DNA from 4 places in the Micromonospora sp. DT53 genome. Region 3 is predicted to be linked to each of the others. Evidence: riboswitches for the same ligand, from Rfam matches in the RefSeq annotation. Region 3 holds a riboswitch; each other region holds the start of a gene.
The links. A riboswitch is a leader RNA that binds a small molecule or an ion and turns the genes downstream of it on or off. The one in region 3 is predicted to bind cobalamin.
Positions count from the first base shown of each region.

Region 1: linked by a shared signal. The riboswitch ahead of ACLQ3B_RS11700 (acyl-CoA thioesterase) and the one ahead of ACLQ3B_RS23415 (ribonucleoside-diphosphate reductase subunit alpha) in region 3 are both predicted to bind cobalamin.
Region 2: linked by a shared signal. The riboswitch ahead of ACLQ3B_RS08730 (ABC transporter substrate-binding protein) and the one ahead of ACLQ3B_RS23415 (ribonucleoside-diphosphate reductase subunit alpha) in region 3 are both predicted to bind cobalamin.
Region 4: linked by a shared signal. The riboswitch ahead of cobN (cobaltochelatase subunit CobN) and the one ahead of ACLQ3B_RS23415 (ribonucleoside-diphosphate reductase subunit alpha) in region 3 are both predicted to bind cobalamin.

Region 1 covers NZ_JBNCKM010000003.1:57,130-61,335, forward strand. Annotated here, with positions in the region: gene ACLQ3B_RS11695 (copper resistance CopC family protein) at 1-1,827, opposite strand, end outside; cobalamin riboswitch at 1,959-2,172, shown strand; gene ACLQ3B_RS11700 (acyl-CoA thioesterase) at 2,369-2,815, shown strand; gene ACLQ3B_RS11705 (zinc-dependent alcohol dehydrogenase family protein) at 2,945-3,937, shown strand; gene ACLQ3B_RS11710 (hypothetical protein) at 4,043-4,206, shown strand, end outside.
Region 2 covers NZ_JBNCKM010000002.1:623,189-627,394, forward strand. Annotated here, with positions in the region: gene ACLQ3B_RS08725 (FecCD family ABC transporter permease) at 1-951, opposite strand, end outside; gene ACLQ3B_RS08730 (ABC transporter substrate-binding protein) at 965-1,894, opposite strand; cobalamin riboswitch at 1,981-2,122, opposite strand; gene ACLQ3B_RS08735 (M14 family metallopeptidase) at 2,250-4,127, opposite strand.
Region 3 covers NZ_JBNCKM010000007.1:349,841-354,046, reverse strand. Annotated here, with positions in the region: gene ACLQ3B_RS23420 (ribonucleotide-diphosphate reductase subunit beta) at 1-331, opposite strand, end outside; gene ACLQ3B_RS23415 (ribonucleoside-diphosphate reductase subunit alpha) at 370-2,697, opposite strand; cobalamin riboswitch at 2,890-3,106, opposite strand; gene ACLQ3B_RS23410 (hypothetical protein) at 3,170-3,331, shown strand; gene ACLQ3B_RS23405 (enolase C-terminal domain-like protein) at 3,397-4,206, shown strand, end outside.
Region 4 covers NZ_JBNCKM010000003.1:595,791-599,996, reverse strand. Annotated here, with positions in the region: gene cobN (cobaltochelatase subunit CobN) at 1-2,350, opposite strand, end outside; cobalamin riboswitch at 2,627-2,803, opposite strand; gene ACLQ3B_RS14080 (DUF5919 domain-containing protein) at 2,965-4,008, shown strand; gene ACLQ3B_RS14075 (inositol monophosphatase family protein) at 4,005-4,206, shown strand, end outside.

The DNA.
Region 1 (4,206 bases), on a different contig from region 3:
CGTCGGGGTGCCGGTCATCGACACCGCGTACGGACCAGCCGTCGCCTGTGCCGCCGCTGGCGGCAGCGCGGTCGGGTTGTGCGCGCCGGGCACGGTGTGGTCGACGCCCAGCACGAGAGGGATCTGCGTGCCGTTGGTCGCGGTGACGGAGAAGTCGGCGTAGACGCGGTAGCCGCCGGGCCGGGCCAGCGTCAGGGGGACGCTCCAGGTGCCGTCGGGCGCCATCGTCGGGTGCAAGTGCTGGTAGCCGGACAGGTCGCGGCCGACCACGATCATGTGCAACGGCTTGTCGTGGACGACCGCGAAGGTCGTTGCCGGCTGCCGGTCGGTCCCGACGATCCGGAACCGGTAGTCGGCGCGTACACCGGAGGGTTGGGACCGCTCCAGCGGTTGCAGGGTGTACCCACCGGCGCTGACCGTCGTCCCGGTCGCCAGCGTCGCGCCCGTCGCGTCGTCACCCCGATGCGTGTGCGGCCCCGTGCCGGCCGGGTGTTGGTGCCCGTCGGTCGCCGAGCCCACCTGCCCCGAGGCGGGCGGTCCACCGGCTGCCGGTCGTGCGTTGCCGGTCGCCGGACTCTCTTCTGCCGTGCCGATACGGGCCAACCCGAATCCGGCCAGCAGGGCCACCACCAGACCACCGACGAACAGCGCCAGGTGGGTGTTGTTCAACCGGGACCCAGGCGTCGCGGCGGCGAGGTCCGTGTCGGGCCGTGGTCCGGGGTCGACAGTCGGCTCGCCGTCCGTGCTGGCGAGGGCCTTGGTCGCCTGGTCGGTCGGCGTCGGATCGACAGCAACGTCCGTGCGGGCCGTGACGACCGTGTTGCCCTTGCGCGCCGCCGGCACGGTGGCGGACCCCCGCTTGTCGCTCGCGGTACGCGCAACGACGCCGACCTTGCCTCCGCCGACCTTGCCAGCGGCAGCCTTGTCCCCGACGGTCTTGCCCCCGACGGTCTTGCCCCCGACGGTCTTGTCCCCGACGGTCTTGCCGCCGCCGGTCTTGCCGGTGCCGGCCCTGTTCGTGGCACGGGCGCCACCGCCCCGGCGACCGGTGGTCGCCGCCGAGGCACGGCCCCGGCCGGTGGGTGTGCCGGCGGATCGGCGACGCCAGACGACGAACCCGGCCACCGCCCCGACCGCCGCGACAGCCGCCGCCCAGCCGGCCCAGGCCAGCGCCCCGGGACCGCTCTCCTCGGTCGACCCGGTCGACGGGGCAGCCGCAGCCGGCGGGGTCGTCGGATCCTCCGCGGTGGTCGGCACCGCCGAGGCCTGCCCGGACGTGTTGTGCTGCTCGGTGGCGGCCACCAGCGCCGGGTCCGGTTGGGTCGACGGCGGGCTCCACCCCTTCGGCGCCGTCGTCACCCGCCCGTCGTAACGGAAGGTCAGGGTGCCCCGCACGGTGTCGCCGTCCGAGGCGACCGACAGGTAGCTCACCGAGTACTGGCCCTTGGCAGGCAGGTGGGCGACGGACACCACCGCGGGGAATCCCGTCGTGTACTCCCGTGGCTCGAACTTCCCGTTGACCAGGAAGTACTCCCGTACCGGCTTCTCCAGTGGCGTCGGCTCCCCCTGCGACCAGCCGTTGTCGACACGGGTGCCGCCCGGGGCGGTGATCGTGAAGAACGCGTTGGCGGCGGCCTTCTCGGTGAAGAGGAGCCGCACCGACGTCAACGGTTCGCGCACGGTGGCGCCGCTCGCCGGTGTGGACGTGGCGAGGGTCCCGTGCGCTGCGGCGGGTTGGGCGGACGCGAGGAGGGCGATCGCCGAGGCGAGGAGGAACGCGAGGAGGCCCGAGACCACCCGCCCGCAAGTCTGGGGGAGACGACGCATCTGGATATCCTCACCCTCGCGAGACTTTTTTCAAGAGGCGGCGATCTTCTTCCTCAGATGGCAAAAGTTGACGATGAGGTCATCCGCCGCCGCGGCCGGACGCCCCGGGTGGACAGATTCCCTGGCCAGCTATGCTCGCCGGCGGCGCTGGTTCGCCCCGTCGTGACCGGCTGGGCGTCGCAAGAGGGAACCCGGTGGAAATCCGGGGCTGCCCCGCAGCGGTGAGTGGGAACGACCGCCGTCATCAGCACTGGGCCAGCGGCCCGGGAAGCGACGGCCAGTAGGGGACCGGCACGACCGGTCAGGCCCGCGAGTCCGAAGACCTGCCTGCGCCGCGTACACAACCGTGTGCGCTGCCGTCGGCCTCGCGGGTGGGCTGGGCGGGCGACGGGCCGTGCGTGTGGTGCGCGGCCAGGTCCTCGTCAGCGTGTGTCCGCGACCCGGCGGTGTGGGTTCCGAGGGACGGACTACCGCTGTGCACGACACCACCACGATCGCCGGCCGAGCGCCGTCGGCGTCGCACCTGACCCTTTCGCAGATCATGGACCAGCACCACACCAACCTGATGGGTACGGTGCACGGCGGCCGGATCCTCAACCTCATCGACTCCGTCGCCGGTGTGGTCGCCGCCCGGCACTCCGACGGGCCGGCGGTGACCGCCGCCATCGACGAGACGGCGTTTCTCCGCGCGGTGCGGGTCGGTGACGTCGTGCACGTCGACGCCCGGATCACCTGGGCCGGCCGCAGCTCGATGGAGGTGGCGGTCAAGGTGACCGCCGACCGGTGGGACCGGGCGGTCCCGCCCACCGACGTGGCAACCGCCCACCTGGTCATGGTCGCCATCGACGACGACGGCCAGCCTCGCACGGTGCCGCCGCTGCTACCGGAGACCGACGGGGACCGGCGACGGTACCGGGAGGCGGAGATCCGCCGGAAGCACCGGCTGGCGTTGCGGCGCGCGCTGCTCGACGGTGCCGAAGACGACTGACCCGTGGTCCGTCCGGCGCGGCGCTGGCCGGTGGGGCGGCGAGCTGGATGCCCCACCGTCGAGGAACCCGCCCCGCCGTCGATCTGGTCGGATAGCGTCCAGGTGAAGCCTCGATCACGGAGAGTGTGGATGGTTATGCGCGCTGCGGTGCTGCGGGCGTTCGACGTTCCGCTGACGGTCGAGGAGATCGATCAACCCACCCCCGGGCCCGGCCAGGTGTTGGTGCGGATCGTCGCCAGCGGGGTCAACCCGCTCGACACGAAGATCCAGGCTGGAAAGGCCGCGCACGCGCGTGTCGAGCTGCCTGCGGTGCTCGGCCTGGACCTTGCCGGCGTCGTCGCGGCGATCGGCACGGAGGTGACCGGGTTCGACCCGGGAGACGAGGTGTACGGGCTGTGCGGGGGCGTCGGCGACCTGCAGGGCTCGCTGGCCGAGTACGCCGCGGTGGACGCCCGACTGCTGGCCCGCAAGCCGACGAGCCTCTCGATGCGGGAGGCCGCCGCCCTGCCGCTGGCGGCGATCACCTCCTGGGAGGGGCTGGTCGACCGGGCCGGAGTCCGCGCCGGGCAGAAGGTGCTGGTGCACGGCGGCGCCGGAGGTGTCGGGTACGTGGGCGTGCAACTCGCCCAGGCGCGCGGCGCCGAGGCGTACGCCACGGGCAGGCCGGCGAGCATGCGGGTGATCGAGAGCCTGGGCGCCGTGCCGATCGACTACACCGTGAGCAAGGTCGAGGAGTACGTCGAGAGGCACACCGGCGGCGAGGGGTTCGACATCGTCGTCGACAACGTCGGTGGCGCGACACTCGACGCGTCGTTCGCAGCGGTACGCACCTATCACGGGCACGTCGTGAGCGCGCTGGGCTGGGGCTCACACTCGCTCGCCCCGCTGTCGTTCCGTGGCGCGACCTACTCCGGCGTGTTCACTCTGCTGCCGATGCTCACCGGACGGGGCCGCGAACACCATGGCGACATCCTGCGCGAGATCGCGACGCTGGCCGATGCCGGTGCGTTGCGCCCGCGACTGGATCCGCGCGCGTTCACGCTCGACACGGTCATGGACGCCCACCGGCTGGTCGTCGACGGCACCGCCGATGGCAAGGTCGTCGTGGACATCTCAGGTTGAGCCGCAGTTGCGCAGGTCAAGGCGGGCTCCGAAGATGCCGGCACCGATGCATTGCGTCCTCAATCAGCTCAGCGTCAGAAATGATGGCGTCGTAGGGTTTGTGGCATGCACAGCACCTTGACGGAGCGCGCTCGGTGCCTCTACGGCGACGAGTATCGGCCCACTCCGCCACGATGCAGCGCTGATCACGACGAGCGTCATTTCATTGAGGAACTCACCTTCGCTGATGCCGAGTCGATTCTCGCCATGCTGCGCGAGTTGTGCCCACA
Region 2 (4,206 bases), on a different contig from region 3:
CAGCAGTGACATCGGCAGGATCACCCGGTAGCTGGAGCCGGCGAGCAGTCGGACGGTGTGCGGCACGATGATGCCGACGAAGCCGATCAGCCCGGTCGCGGAGACCGCCGCCGCGGTGCCCAGGGAGGCGGCGGCGATCAACAGGTAGCGGGTGCGCTGCGGGTGCAGACCGAGGCTTCTCGCCTCGTCGTCGCCGAGCGCGAGGACGTCCAACTCGCGGCGGTGCAGCAGCACCACCACAGTGGTCAGCGCGGCGTACGGCAGCACCAGCAGCACGTCGTGCCAACCGGCGGTGGCCAGCCGGCCGAGCAACCAGGAGTAGACCGGCTGGATGCTGTCGGCGTGTCGTTGCAGGAGGTACGTCTGACCGGCGGACAGGAACGCGGAGACCGCCACCCCGGCCAGGATCAGCATCGCCGGTGACCCGCGTCGGCCTCCGGCCGCGCCGAGCACGTAGGTCATCGTCACGGCCAGCAGGGAACCGGCGAACGCGGCCAACGGAACGGTCATCGGCAGCCCGGAGAGCGTGCCCTGCTGGCCGGCGCCGCCGAGGGCGATCGCCGCGGTGACCGCGAGGCCGGCGCCGGCGGCCACACCGAGCAGGTACGGGTCGGCCAGCGGGTTGCGGAACACGCCCTGGTAGCACCCGCCGGCCATGGCGAGCAGGCCGCCGACGAGCAGGCCCAGCACCACGCGGGGTAGGCGCAGCTCGGTGACGATCGCGATCTCGCGCTCGGTCAACCCGCTGTCCAGGTGCACCCCGGGAAACAGGTTGAGCAGCTCGGCGGCGACGCTGCCCGGGGGCAGACTCACCGGGCCGAGCGACACCCCGACGACGAGCGCGACGAGCACCGCGACCAACCCCGCGACCAGCCAACGTTTGCGCAGCCCGGCGGGCCGGGCCCCAGACAGCAGCCCGGCGGGCCGGGCCGCGGACAGCGGCTCGGTCACCGACGGACGACGGTCACGCGGGCACCTTGGCGACCGCGTCGATGATGACCCGGAGCAGGTCCACGACCCGTGGGCCCCAGCGGGAGGCGATGTCGTCGTCCAGGGCCACGACCTGGTTGTTCTTCACCGCGGTGAGGCCGGCCCAGCCACTGCGGGCCTTGACCGTGTCGGCGCTCTGCTGGCAGCACTTGGCGTCGGCCAGGAAGACGAAGTCCGGGTCGGCCTTGACCACGAACTCCTGGGACAGCTGCGGGTAGCCGAAGTCCTTGCCGTCCGCGTCGGCCGGGTCGGCGATGTTTGTCAGACCGGCCTGGCTGTAGAGCGAGCCGATGAAGGTCTTGCTGGTGGCGCTGTACAGCTCCGGGCCCAACTCGTGGAAGTAGGTGAGCTTCTCGGCGCGCTGCGGCAGGTCCTTGACCAGCTTGGCGATGTCGTCCTTCATCCGGGTGGCGACGTCGGTGGCCTGGTCGGCGTGCCCGGTCAGCGTGCCCAGCTCGGTGATCTGCCGGTACGAGTCGTCGAGGGTGACCGCCGCCGGGGTCTGGTACACCGGGATCTTCAGCTTGCCGAGCTGATCGACGATCTTGTTGCGGTCGTCGGAGAGCACCACGAGGTCCGGGTTCTTACCGGCGATCGCCTCGGCGTTCGGCTGGAAGGCGGAGAGGTCGGTCTTGGGCGCGTCGGCCGGGTAGTTCGACTGGTCGTCGACGGCTGTCACCTGCGGGCCGGCACCGATCGCGAAGAGCATCTCGGTGGCGGTGGGCGACAGCACGACGATCTTCTCGGGACGCTTGTCGAGGGTGAGCGCGCCGACGGTGACCGGGTAGGCGGCGGCCGCGGTGCCGGTGCTCGGCTTGTCGTCGGCCTTCTCGGCGCAGGCGCCGAGGGCGAGCGCGGTGACCGCGAGGGTCGCCGCGAAGAGCCGAGGGGTACGTCTGAACATGGGGGCCTCCTGTCGGTCGAGGAGTGTGGTGCTTCGCCGACAGGGACTTCCGTACGCCCGCCCACGAGGCGCCCTTCCTCGAGAGCGCGTTTCGCGACCGGTCCGCAGGCGACCTGGCTCGTCCCCACCGACAGGTGGGGCATCACAGTTGCGGGACAGCGCCGGGATGAGCACCGGCTTCGCTGCGGACTTGTCGGTAAGACGGTAGCGCACCGCCCCGACGTGCTGGATCGATCAAGGGTTGATCGACGACGCGCGATCGGTGGCCCGTCGCGCGTCGAGGGATATGTCCCGGATCTGGAGGGTCGGGAACGGGTGGTGGGGCCCCGCCGGGGCGGGACGGGGCCCCACCCGATCAGGAGGAAGTGATGGTGACGTTGTCCACAGCCGCCTCCACCAGGCTGGCCCCGGACGCGTCAGCCGCCTCGACGAGCACGCGGACCGACTGGCCGGCGTACGGGGTGAGGTTGAGGTTGGCTACCGCCCAACTCCCGTTGCGGTTGCTGGCCGCGCCGGCCTGGGTGAGCAGCGCGGTGGTGCCGCCGTTGTGCACCACGCTCACCCGCAGGTAGTCCGCCGACGAGGCGTTCGAGCCGTGCGCCAGGTACCAGGCGAGCGACAGGGTCAGCGTGCCGGACGACGGCAGGGTCACCGCCGGGGACCTGGCGCTTGTCACGCCGCCGTCGACGTCGTAGTCACCGGCCGCCGAGCCGGCCAGCCGGCCGGTGACCAGGTCGTTGGATCCGGCGTACGGGGTGAGCTGCTTGGCTCCGGAGGACGTGGTCGCCTGGGCGGCGCCCCGTTCGAACGCGCCGAGGGTGGCGGTGTCGGTGCCGCCCGGGTTGATGGTCCAGCCGGTGGCGGTCTCGAAGGTGTCCGACCAGACAGTGGTGCCGCCACCACCGCCGCAGTACTGCGCCTGCTTGCCGATGGCCCGGTACGGGCAGTCGGCGTACTCGCTGAGGATCAGCACCGCCTCCCGGTTGCGCGAGGTCTGCGCTCCGATCACCTCGTCGGGCGGGTAGAAGCCCCCGCCGCCGGAGGAGCCCGGGTACATCTCGAAGGTGTAGGCCCAGATGTTGTGGGTGGCCCACATCCAGTCGAGGCTGTCCCCGTCGGTGATGTAGAGGTCGCTGGACTGCTCAGGCGTGTAGTTGTTGGTGGCCGCCATCTGCTGGCCGATGGTGGCGAAGGTGTTGTACTGGTCCGCGTTCAGGCCGGTGGCGGTGTTCGCCGTGGTGTAGCCGTACGGCCAGAGCACCAGCTCCGAGTACGTGTGGAAGTCGATGTTGGCCTTGATCTGCTGCACACCGCCGACCACCCGGCCGTTGACGAAGTTGCGCAGCGCCTGCGTCTCGGGCGCGGAGAACGCCGACGGGCCACGGTAGGTCTCCGACGAGGTGGTGCCGGACGAGCCGCCGCAGCATCCCCAGTTGTAGCCCCAGTTGCGGTTCAGGTCGGTGCCCACGTTGGACGAGCCGCTGTTGGGCTGCCGGTTCTTGCGCCAGGATCGGTACGAGCCGGTGGCGATGTCGTACTCGCTGCCGTCCGGGTTGACCGTCGGCACGATCCAGATCTCCCGGCCGTTGACGATGTTGGTGATCCGGGAGTCACTGCCGTAGCTGTCGGTGAAGAGGTTGAGCAGGTAGATCGCCATCTCGACGGTCAGGTGCTCGCGGGCGTGCTGCTGGGAGTTGAACAGGATCTCCGGCTCGTTCTCGTCGGTGCCGACGTTGTCGGAGATCTTCACCGCCATCAGGTCGCGGCCCTCGTACGACGAACCGATGCTGATCTTGCGGGCGATCGCCGGGTGGTCGGCGACGACCTGGTTCACGACGGCTGTCAGTTCCGCGTAGTCGTGGTAGTTGGAGTCGGCCGGCGGGAAGGCCATGGTGCCGATCTCGCCGGCGCCGCGCTCGGCGTTGGGCGGCGGGGCCAGCGGTTCCAGCCGGAAGCCGAGCTTGCCGATCGCGGCGGCCTCGCCCGCGGTGGCCGAGATGTGCAGCACCCCATGTTCGGAGTAGTCGATGGCGGCCCCGGTGCGGGCCACCGCGTTGCGGTCGGCGAGGGTCCGGGGCCCGAGCACCCGGTAGCTGGCCGCGGCCGGCTCGGCGGTGCGGTCCGGGGCCGGCCGGGCGGCGACCGGACCGGCGGCGACGGTGACGATGCCCAGCCCGGTGACGACAGCGAGCACCAGGACGCGGCGGAGGGGGATGGGCGTGCGGAGGGCCATGGACTACCTCCTCGATGGGCGGGAGATCCCGCTCGGTGAAGGACACTTCACCATCTGTCACATGGTCATATCAATATTG
Region 3 (4,206 bases):
TGTCGAGCAGGTTGAGATAGAACTGGACGTGCACGGCCTCCTCGAACAGCTGCCGGGACAGGTAGAGGCGGCCCTCAGGGCTGTTGACGTGCTGGTAGAGGTTGAGCACCAGGTTGTTCGCGACGATCGTGTCACCGGTGGCGAAGAACGCCACCAGTCGGCTGACCAGGTGCCGTTCGGCCGGTGACAGCTTGTCCAGGTCGGCGAGGTCGGCATGCAGGTCGACCTCCTCGACGGTCCAGGTGTTGCGGATGGCGTCGCGGAACCTGTCGAAGAAGTGCGGGTAGCGCATCGGACGGAGAGTGAGGTCCATCCCGGGGTCGAGCAGCATGTGTGTGGTCCTCGTGTCGGTGGTGGCGTCGGCGGGCGTCACTGGCAGGCCTCGCACGACTCGGGGTTCTCCAGCGAGCAGGCCAGCGCCTCCGCGTCGACGGCGACGGGTGCGAGGGGCGCGACGGCGCTGACGGTGGCCTGCTGGATCCGCGTGGCGGGGCGCGAGCGCAGGTAGTAGGTGGTCTTCAGCCCGGCCTTCCAGGCGTACAGGTACATCGAGGAGAGCTTGCCGATGGTCGGCGCGGCCAGGAACAGGTTCAGCGACTGGGACTGGTCGATGAACGGGGCGCGGGCGGCGGCCAGGTCGATCAGCGCCCGCTGCGGCAGCTCCCACGCGGTGCGGAACAACTCCCGTACGCCGGCCGGCAGCTCGTCGACGTCCTGCACCGACCCCTCCGCCCGCTTGATCGCCGAACGGATCCGCTCGGTCCACAGACCGCGGGCCTTCAGCTCGCGTACCAGAGCGGTGTTGACCTGGAGGAACTCCCCCGACAGGGTCTCGCGCTTGAACAGGTTGGACACCTGCGGCTCGATGCACTCGTAGCACCCGGCGATCGAGGCGATGGTCGCGGTCGGCGCGACCGCCACGAGCAGCGAGTTGCGCAGCCCGTACGCCTCGACCCGCTCCCGCAACGCGTCCCACCGCGCGGCCTGCGTGCCCTGGACACCCCACAGGTCGGGCTGCAGCTGACCCCTCGCGGCCCGGGTCTGCGGGTACGCCGGGTGCGCGCCGAAGTCGCGCGCCAGGTCGGCGGAGGTCTCCAGCGCCGTCAGGTACAACTCCTCGCTGATCCGGGTGGACAGCTCCCGCGCGGCCGGCGAGTCGAACGGCAGCCGCAGCGCGAAGAAGACGTCCTGCAGGCCCATCAGCCCGAGCCCGACCGGCCGCCAGCGGGGGTTGCTCGCCGCCGCCTGCGCGGTCGGGTAGTAGTTGATGTCGATGACCCGGTCGAGGAAGGTCACCGCGGTCCGCACCGTGGCGCGCAGCCGCTCCCAGTCGATGCCGCCGTCGGTGAGGTGGGCGGCGAGGTTCACCGAGCCGAGGTTGCACACGGCGGTCTCGGCGTCACTGGACACCTCGACGATCTCGGTGCAGAGGTTGGACAGGTGCACCACGTTGCCGGGCTCGGCGGTCTGGTTGCAGAGTCGGTTGGCGGCGTCCTTGAAGGTCATCCACCCGTTGCCGGTCTGGGCGAGGGTGCGCATCATCTTCCCGTACAGCTCCCGCGCCGGGATCTGCCGCACGTAGCGGCCCTGCGCCTCGGCCTGCCGGTACGCGGCGTCGAACCGCTCCCCCCACAGGTCGGGCAGCTCGGGCACCTCGTGCGGGTCGAACAGCGACCACGGCTCGTCGGCCTCGACCCGGCGCATGAACTCGTCCGGGATCCAGTTGGCCAGGTTGAGGTTGTGGGTGCGGCGGGCGTCCTCGCCGGTGTTGTCCCGCAGTTGCAGGAACTCCTCGATGTCCGGGTGCCACGGCTCCAGGTAGACGCAGGCCGCGCCCTTGCGCCGGCCGCCCTGGTTGACCGCGGCGACGCTCGCGTCCAGCGTGCGCAGCCACGGCACGATCCCGTTGGACTGCCCGTTCGTGCCCCGGATCAGCGCGCCGCGGGAGCGGACCCGGGAGTACGCGATGCCGATGCCACCGGCGAACTTGGACAGGTTGGCGACCTGGGCGTACCGCTGGTAGATCGAGTCCAGCTCGTCGAGCGGCGAGTCGACCAGGTAGCAGGAGGACATCTGGGTGTGCCGGGTACCGGAGTTGAACAAGGTCGGTGAGCTGGGCAGGTAGGCCAGGCTGGACATCAGCCGGTAGAAGTCGACCGCCTCGTCCGCCGTCCGGGACAGGCCACAGGCCACCCGCAGCAGCCAGTACTGCGGGGTCTCCAGCACCAGTCGGCTGGTGGGGTGGCGCAACAGATAGCGGTCGTACACGGTGCGCAGGCCGAAGTACTCGAACCGGCGGTCGCCGTCGGGGTCGATGGCGTGGTCGAGCGTCGCGGCGTGTGCGGCGACGAACGCGGCGGTGTCGTCACCGATCAGGCCCTCGGCGTGGCCGACCCGGATCGCCGCGCTGAACGAGGTGATGCCCTGTCGACGCACCTCCTTGTCGACGTAGCCGGCCAGCAGCCGCGCGGCGAGGCGCGAGTACTGCGGCTCCTCCCCGATCATCTCGGCCGCGGTCTGGATGGACAGCCGGTCCAGTTCGGCAGTGGTCGCGCCGTCGTAGAGGCCGCTGATGGTGCGGGTGGCCACCCGCATCGGGTCGACGTCGGTCAGGTCGTCGGCCCACCGCTCGACCGCCCGGACGATCTTGTTCACGTCCACGGGTTCGGTGGCGCCGTCGCGCTTGCGAACCTGCATCGGCGACCGCCGCAGGGTCGCGTCGCCGCTGGCCGGGACTACCTCGGTGACTGTCACCACTCGCTCCTCGGAGTTCGAGACCTGGTGGCCCGGACGCGAGGAGACAGACACCGACGGACGCCACGCCAGCGCGGCGTGGGTCAGGTGGCGTCAGCCGTCCCACGCGGCCTCGGACCGCCGCCCACCCGGGTGCGGGTACGCGGCGCGCTGGCAGGTCTTCGGACTCGCGGGCACGACCGGTCTCGCCGGTCTCCTACTGGCCGTCGCTTCCCAGGCCCATTGGTGACCCAGTGCTGATGACGGCTGTCGTTCCCACTCACCGCTGCGGGACAGTCCCGGATTTCCACCGGGTTCCCTGTTGCCTCGACCGCCCCGGATGAGCGGCCGAACCAGCTGCGCTCGACACCATATATAGGGACGCAGCCGTTGTCACACCCCACATGTCGGTCTCGGGCGTGTCGGGACCGGGGCGGTGACCACCGTCACCAACGCGGCCGACCACGCCACGCCGGCCGACGCCAGGCGACGGGGACGGGGCCCCGCGCGCGTGTCGACAATCGACAAAGATGTGATCTATCAAGGCGGCAAACATCATACGTATGCGGGGCCCACGATGATCAACATCGTTGACTAGCCGGAGCAGTCCTTCGTATACTCCCAGTGATCATCTGATCTTTAGCCTAGCTGGGCGAGGAGCGCATGCCGCAGATCACCGCCGTCACCGTCGAAGACGTCCGCTTCCCCACCTCCCTGACCGCTGACGGGTCAGACGCCATGAACAAGGACGGCGACTACTCGGCGGCCTACGTCGTCCTGCACACCGACGGCGTCGACGGCGTGGGTGCGCCACTCGCGGGGCACGGCCTGACCTTCACCATCGGTCGAGGCAACGACATCGTCGCGGCGGCGGCGGTCCACCAGGCACAGCTCCTCGTGGGCCTGGACGTGGCGACGATGGCAGCGGACATGGGCGCGGTCTACCGCCTCCTGACCTCCGACTCCCAGCTGCGGTGGCTCGGCCCGGAAAAGGGTGTCGTCCACCTGTCGCTGGCGGCCGTGCTGAACGCGTCGTGGGACCTGGTCGCCCGGGTCGCCGACAAGCCGCTGTGGCGGCTGCTCGTCGACATGTCCCCCGAGCAACTCGTCGACATCGCGGACCTGCGCTACCTGTCCGACGCGCTGACCCGGGACGAGGCACTGGCCATCCTGCGGGCCAAGGAGGCCACGAAGGCCGCCCGCCTCGCCGAGCTCGACCGAACCGGCTACCCCGCCTACACCACCTCGGCGGGCTGGCTCGGCTACGGCGACGACAAGCTGCGCCGACTGTGCCAGGAGGCGGTGGACACCGGCTACGGCTACGTCAAGCTCAAGGTGGGCGCCAACCTCGACGACGACATCCGCCGATGCGCGATCGCGCGGGAGATCCTCGGGCCGGACCGCAACCTGATGATCGACGCCAACCAGGTGTGGGACGTCGGTCAGGCCATCGAGTGGGTCACCGCCCTCGCC
Region 4 (4,206 bases), on a different contig from region 3:
CGGCGAAGTGCAGCACCGCCGCGACGTCCGGGATCGACTGGCCGGTCACCTCGGTCACCACGGCGTCGACCGTGTCCACGGCCCAGTCCAGGGTTTCCATGCCGACGACCAGCCGCCGGGCGAGGGCCTCGATGAGGTCGATCGCGTCGGCGGCGGTGCCGGCCGGTCCGTCCACCACGTCGGTCAGCGCCGGGGGCAGGGCCAGGCGCTGTCCCGGCGTCGCGAGCAGCTCCTGCTCGTCGAGGGAGTACGCGACGGCGAGGGCCTGCCGCAGACCGGGCAGGGCACGGGCGCCGCCCCAGATCTGCGGGGCGCGCAGCACCGCGAGGACCAGGTTGACCCGCGGTTCGCCGGTGGGCGCGTCGGCGAGGATGTGCAGCCCGTCGCGGATCTGCACGTCCTTGACCTCGCACAGGTACCCGTCCAGGTGCAGCACGAACTCGTCGAAGTCGTCCGCGTCGGGCATCGCCTCGGCGTGCAGGTCGTGATGCAGCTCGGCGGCGCGCACCAGGTCCCAGATCTGGGCCCGCACGGTGGGCGCCTTGGCCGGGTCGAGGGCCTGCACGGTCGCGTACTCGTCGAGCAGTTGCTCCAGTTTGGCCAGGTCGCCGTAGGTCTCGGCGCGGGCCATCGGCGGGACCAGGTGGTCGACGACCACGGCGTGCGCCCGCCGCTTGGCCTGGGTGCCCTCGCCGGGGTCGTTGACGATGAACGGGTACACCAGCGGCAGGTCGCCGAGGACCGCGTCGGGCGCGCAGTCGGCGGCGAGGCCGAGGCCCTTGCCGGGCAACCACTCCAGGGTGCCGTGCTTGCCGAGGTGCACCACGGCGTCCGCGCCGAAGCCGCCGTCCGCGACGGGCGCGGTCAACCAGCGGTACGCGGCCAGGTAATGGTGGCTGGGCGGCAGGTCCGGGTCGTGGTAGATGGCGATCGGGTTCTCCCCGAAACCGCGGGGCGGCTGGATCAGCAGCACCACGTTGCCGAAACGCAGCCCGGCGAGCACGATGTCGCCGCCCTCGGTGTACAACTCGCCGGGCGGCTCACCCCAGTGCTCCCGCATCCGCTCGCGCAGTTCGGCCGGGACCTGGTCGAACCAGCGCTGGTACGTCGGTCCCGGTATCCGGGCCTCCGCGGCGGCCAACTGCTCCGGGGTGAGCCACTCCACGTCGTGACCACCGGCGGCGATCAGCGCGTGGATCAGTGCGTCACCGTCGTCGGGTGGGGGCGCGTCACCCAGGTCGTAGCCGGCCTCGGCGAGCGCGGCGAACAGCCGGACCGCCGAGGCCGGAGTGTCCAACCCGACCGCGTTACCGACCCGGGAGTGCTTGGTGGGGTACGAGCTGAGCACCACGGCGACCCGCTTGTCGGCGTGCGGCACGTACCGCAGCCGGGCGTGGCGCACCGCGATCCCGGCGACCCGGGCGGCCCGCTCGGGGTCGGCCGCGTAGACCGAGAGCCCGTCGGCGTCGATCTGCTTGAACGAGAACGGCACGGTGACGATCCGGCCGTCGAACTCGGGGATGGCCACCTGCATCGCCGCGTCCAACGGGGACATCCCGGCGTCGCTGTCGGCCCACTGCGCGCGGGTGCTGGTCAGGCAGAGGGCCTGGATGACAGGCACGTCCAGGGCGGCCAGGGCGCCGACGTCCCAGGCGTCCTCGTCGCCGCCACCGGAGGCGTCCGCCGCCACCGCGCCGCCGGCGGCGAGCACCGTGACCAGCAGCGCGTCACAGCGGGCGAAGAGCCCGAGCGGTCCGGCGCCCACGGTCAGCCCGCGCAGCGAACCGCAGAAGATCGGCAGCGGGTTGCCGCCGGCCCTGTGGACGGCGTCCGCCAGCACGTCGACGAAACCGGTGTTGCCGGCGAGGGCGTGCGCCCGGTAGAAGACGATTCCCACGGTGGGTCGGTCCGGGTCGGCGGGGTGTTCACCGTGCACGCCGTACGCCGGGGTGGGTGCGGGCGGGGCGAACCCCTCGCCGGTGAGCAGCACCGTGTCGGAGAGGAACCGGGCCAGCTGCCCCAGGTTGTCCGGCCCGCCCTCGACCAGGTACGCCAGCGCCTGGGTGACGACCCCGGACGGCACGGTGGAGATGGCCATCAATTCCGCGTCGGGCAGCGCCTCACCGCCGAGCACGACAGTCGGCACGCCGGTGGCGAGCACCGCGGCGAGGCCGTCCGGCCACGCCTGCCGACCGCCGAGCAGGCGTACGACGACGAGGTCGACCCCGTCGAGCAGGGCGGGCACCTCCTCGACGGTGACCCGCGCGGGGTTGGCCAACCGGTAGTCGGCGCCGCTGGCGCGGGCGGCCAGCAGGTCGGTGTCGGCGGTGGACAGCAGCAGGATGCGCACGGCAGGCTCCGGAAAGTGACGCCCTGGGGCCCTCACGGGGCGCCCGGGGACGATGCGGGTGGGTGCGGCGTCAGCCGGTACGACGGCCCGAGCGGGCGGCGCGCCGACGCGGGGGTCGGGGCGACGCGGGCGTCGGGGCCGGACAGCGTCAGGCGATCAGCTCAGCGGTGCCGGTGGCCGGTGCCCTTGGAATGCACTGCCTGGAGCGCAATACGACGATGATCGTCGATGAATGAGACGCCGTGCGTCATCGGGTCCTCCTCGGGTGTCCACGCCCTGGGGTACGTCCCGACGGCCGAAGTATCCTGGCTTCCGGATCGACGCTCTCCCCCGGCCTTCCAACCGCAGACACACGGCCGTGACTCACGAGGGGGGATCGCTCCCCGGTGACAGTGGCGGGACCGCGTCGGAATTGCACCGACTTCCTTCACTGCCGTCAGGCCGCGAATGCTGCCACACCGCCGCGCTGCCGGTCAACGCGGACCCCGCCGTCACCCGGCCCCGCTCACCACATTGACCTGCGGAAATATCGGTGTCGACGCGTCAGCCCTGGGTCATCCGTGCCCAGACCGGCGCGGCCGGCGGGTCAACGACAGCCAGCCGAGGAAACGCGCATGCAGCACGGCAAGGTCGGGGCGACCGCCGAGGCTGTACAAGTCGTTGATGGCCTCGTTCAGACAGGACGTCAGGTAGAGGGCCAGCGCCAGCGAGTGTCCGTAGAACTCGGCGACGAGATCAAGTTGGGCGCGGGAGCACGGCCACGCGGCGGCACAGTTGCGGCTGTCGCGCTTACCATCCCCGACCTGCTGTGGGACAGCACCGAGATGGTCGATGCTTTGGCCGCTCGCGACGTCGCTCAAGTATTCCGCCTCGTCCAACGAGCCACGCACGCCAGCCAAACCACAGTCGGTGTCGCCACCGGTCTCAGCCAGGCTCAGGTGAGCGAGATCATCAGCGGTGCCCGCCGGGTCAGCAGCATCGACGTCCTCACCCGCATCTGCGCCGGCCTGTCGATGCCACGCCACGCGCGCATGACGCTCCTGCTCGGCGAACGCAGCCGGATGCCAGCCGAACTCAACGTCAGGGGGCCGCACGCGGCGAAGACTGCGCGGGACCAGTGCGCCGACGTCACCGCGGTCTATGCCAGCCGGTCAGATTTCGTGGCGGAACTGCCTCCGCACGTTCTCTTCGACAGTGCCACGGACATCCGGGCGTCCGGCCTGTCGCTCAACCTCATTTGTCAGCAGTACGCCGACAACCGCCTCCTGAAGCTCCTCACCGCCGGCACCCACCTCCGTTGCCTGTTCCTTGATCCGGCCGGTGAGGCGATCAGGCGGCAGGAGCGTGAGGACGACTATCCGGACGGACACCTGAGCGCTCTCACCGAACTCAACATCCAGAACCTGGCACGCCGCATTCGTGACCGGCTCCCCGCAGGTGTCCGAGACCACCTCACCATCGGCGTCTATGACGAGGCCATTCGGGCCAACGTGCTTCTGATCGACGACCGTATCTGCGTCGTTCAGCACTACCTACCGCAGATGCGGGGCGTCGACTGCCCGACGTTGGTCATCGAGCGCAACGCGGGACCCTCCGGCCTCTACCCGATATTCGACGCGATGTTCAGCTCGCTCTGGGACCGCAGCCGCCAGCTATGACCGACTACGCTCGCCTCCTTCCCCTCGCACAGGAGGCCGTCGACCTGGCGCATGATCTGATGCGGACGCTTCAGCCCGGCGCGCTGACCTTCAAGGGTGACCGCGACATGGCTTCCGAGTTGGACTTCGCCATCGAGCGAAGGGTTCGCGATCATCTGGCCGCCAAGGCACCTGACATCGGGTTCCTCGGCGAGGAGT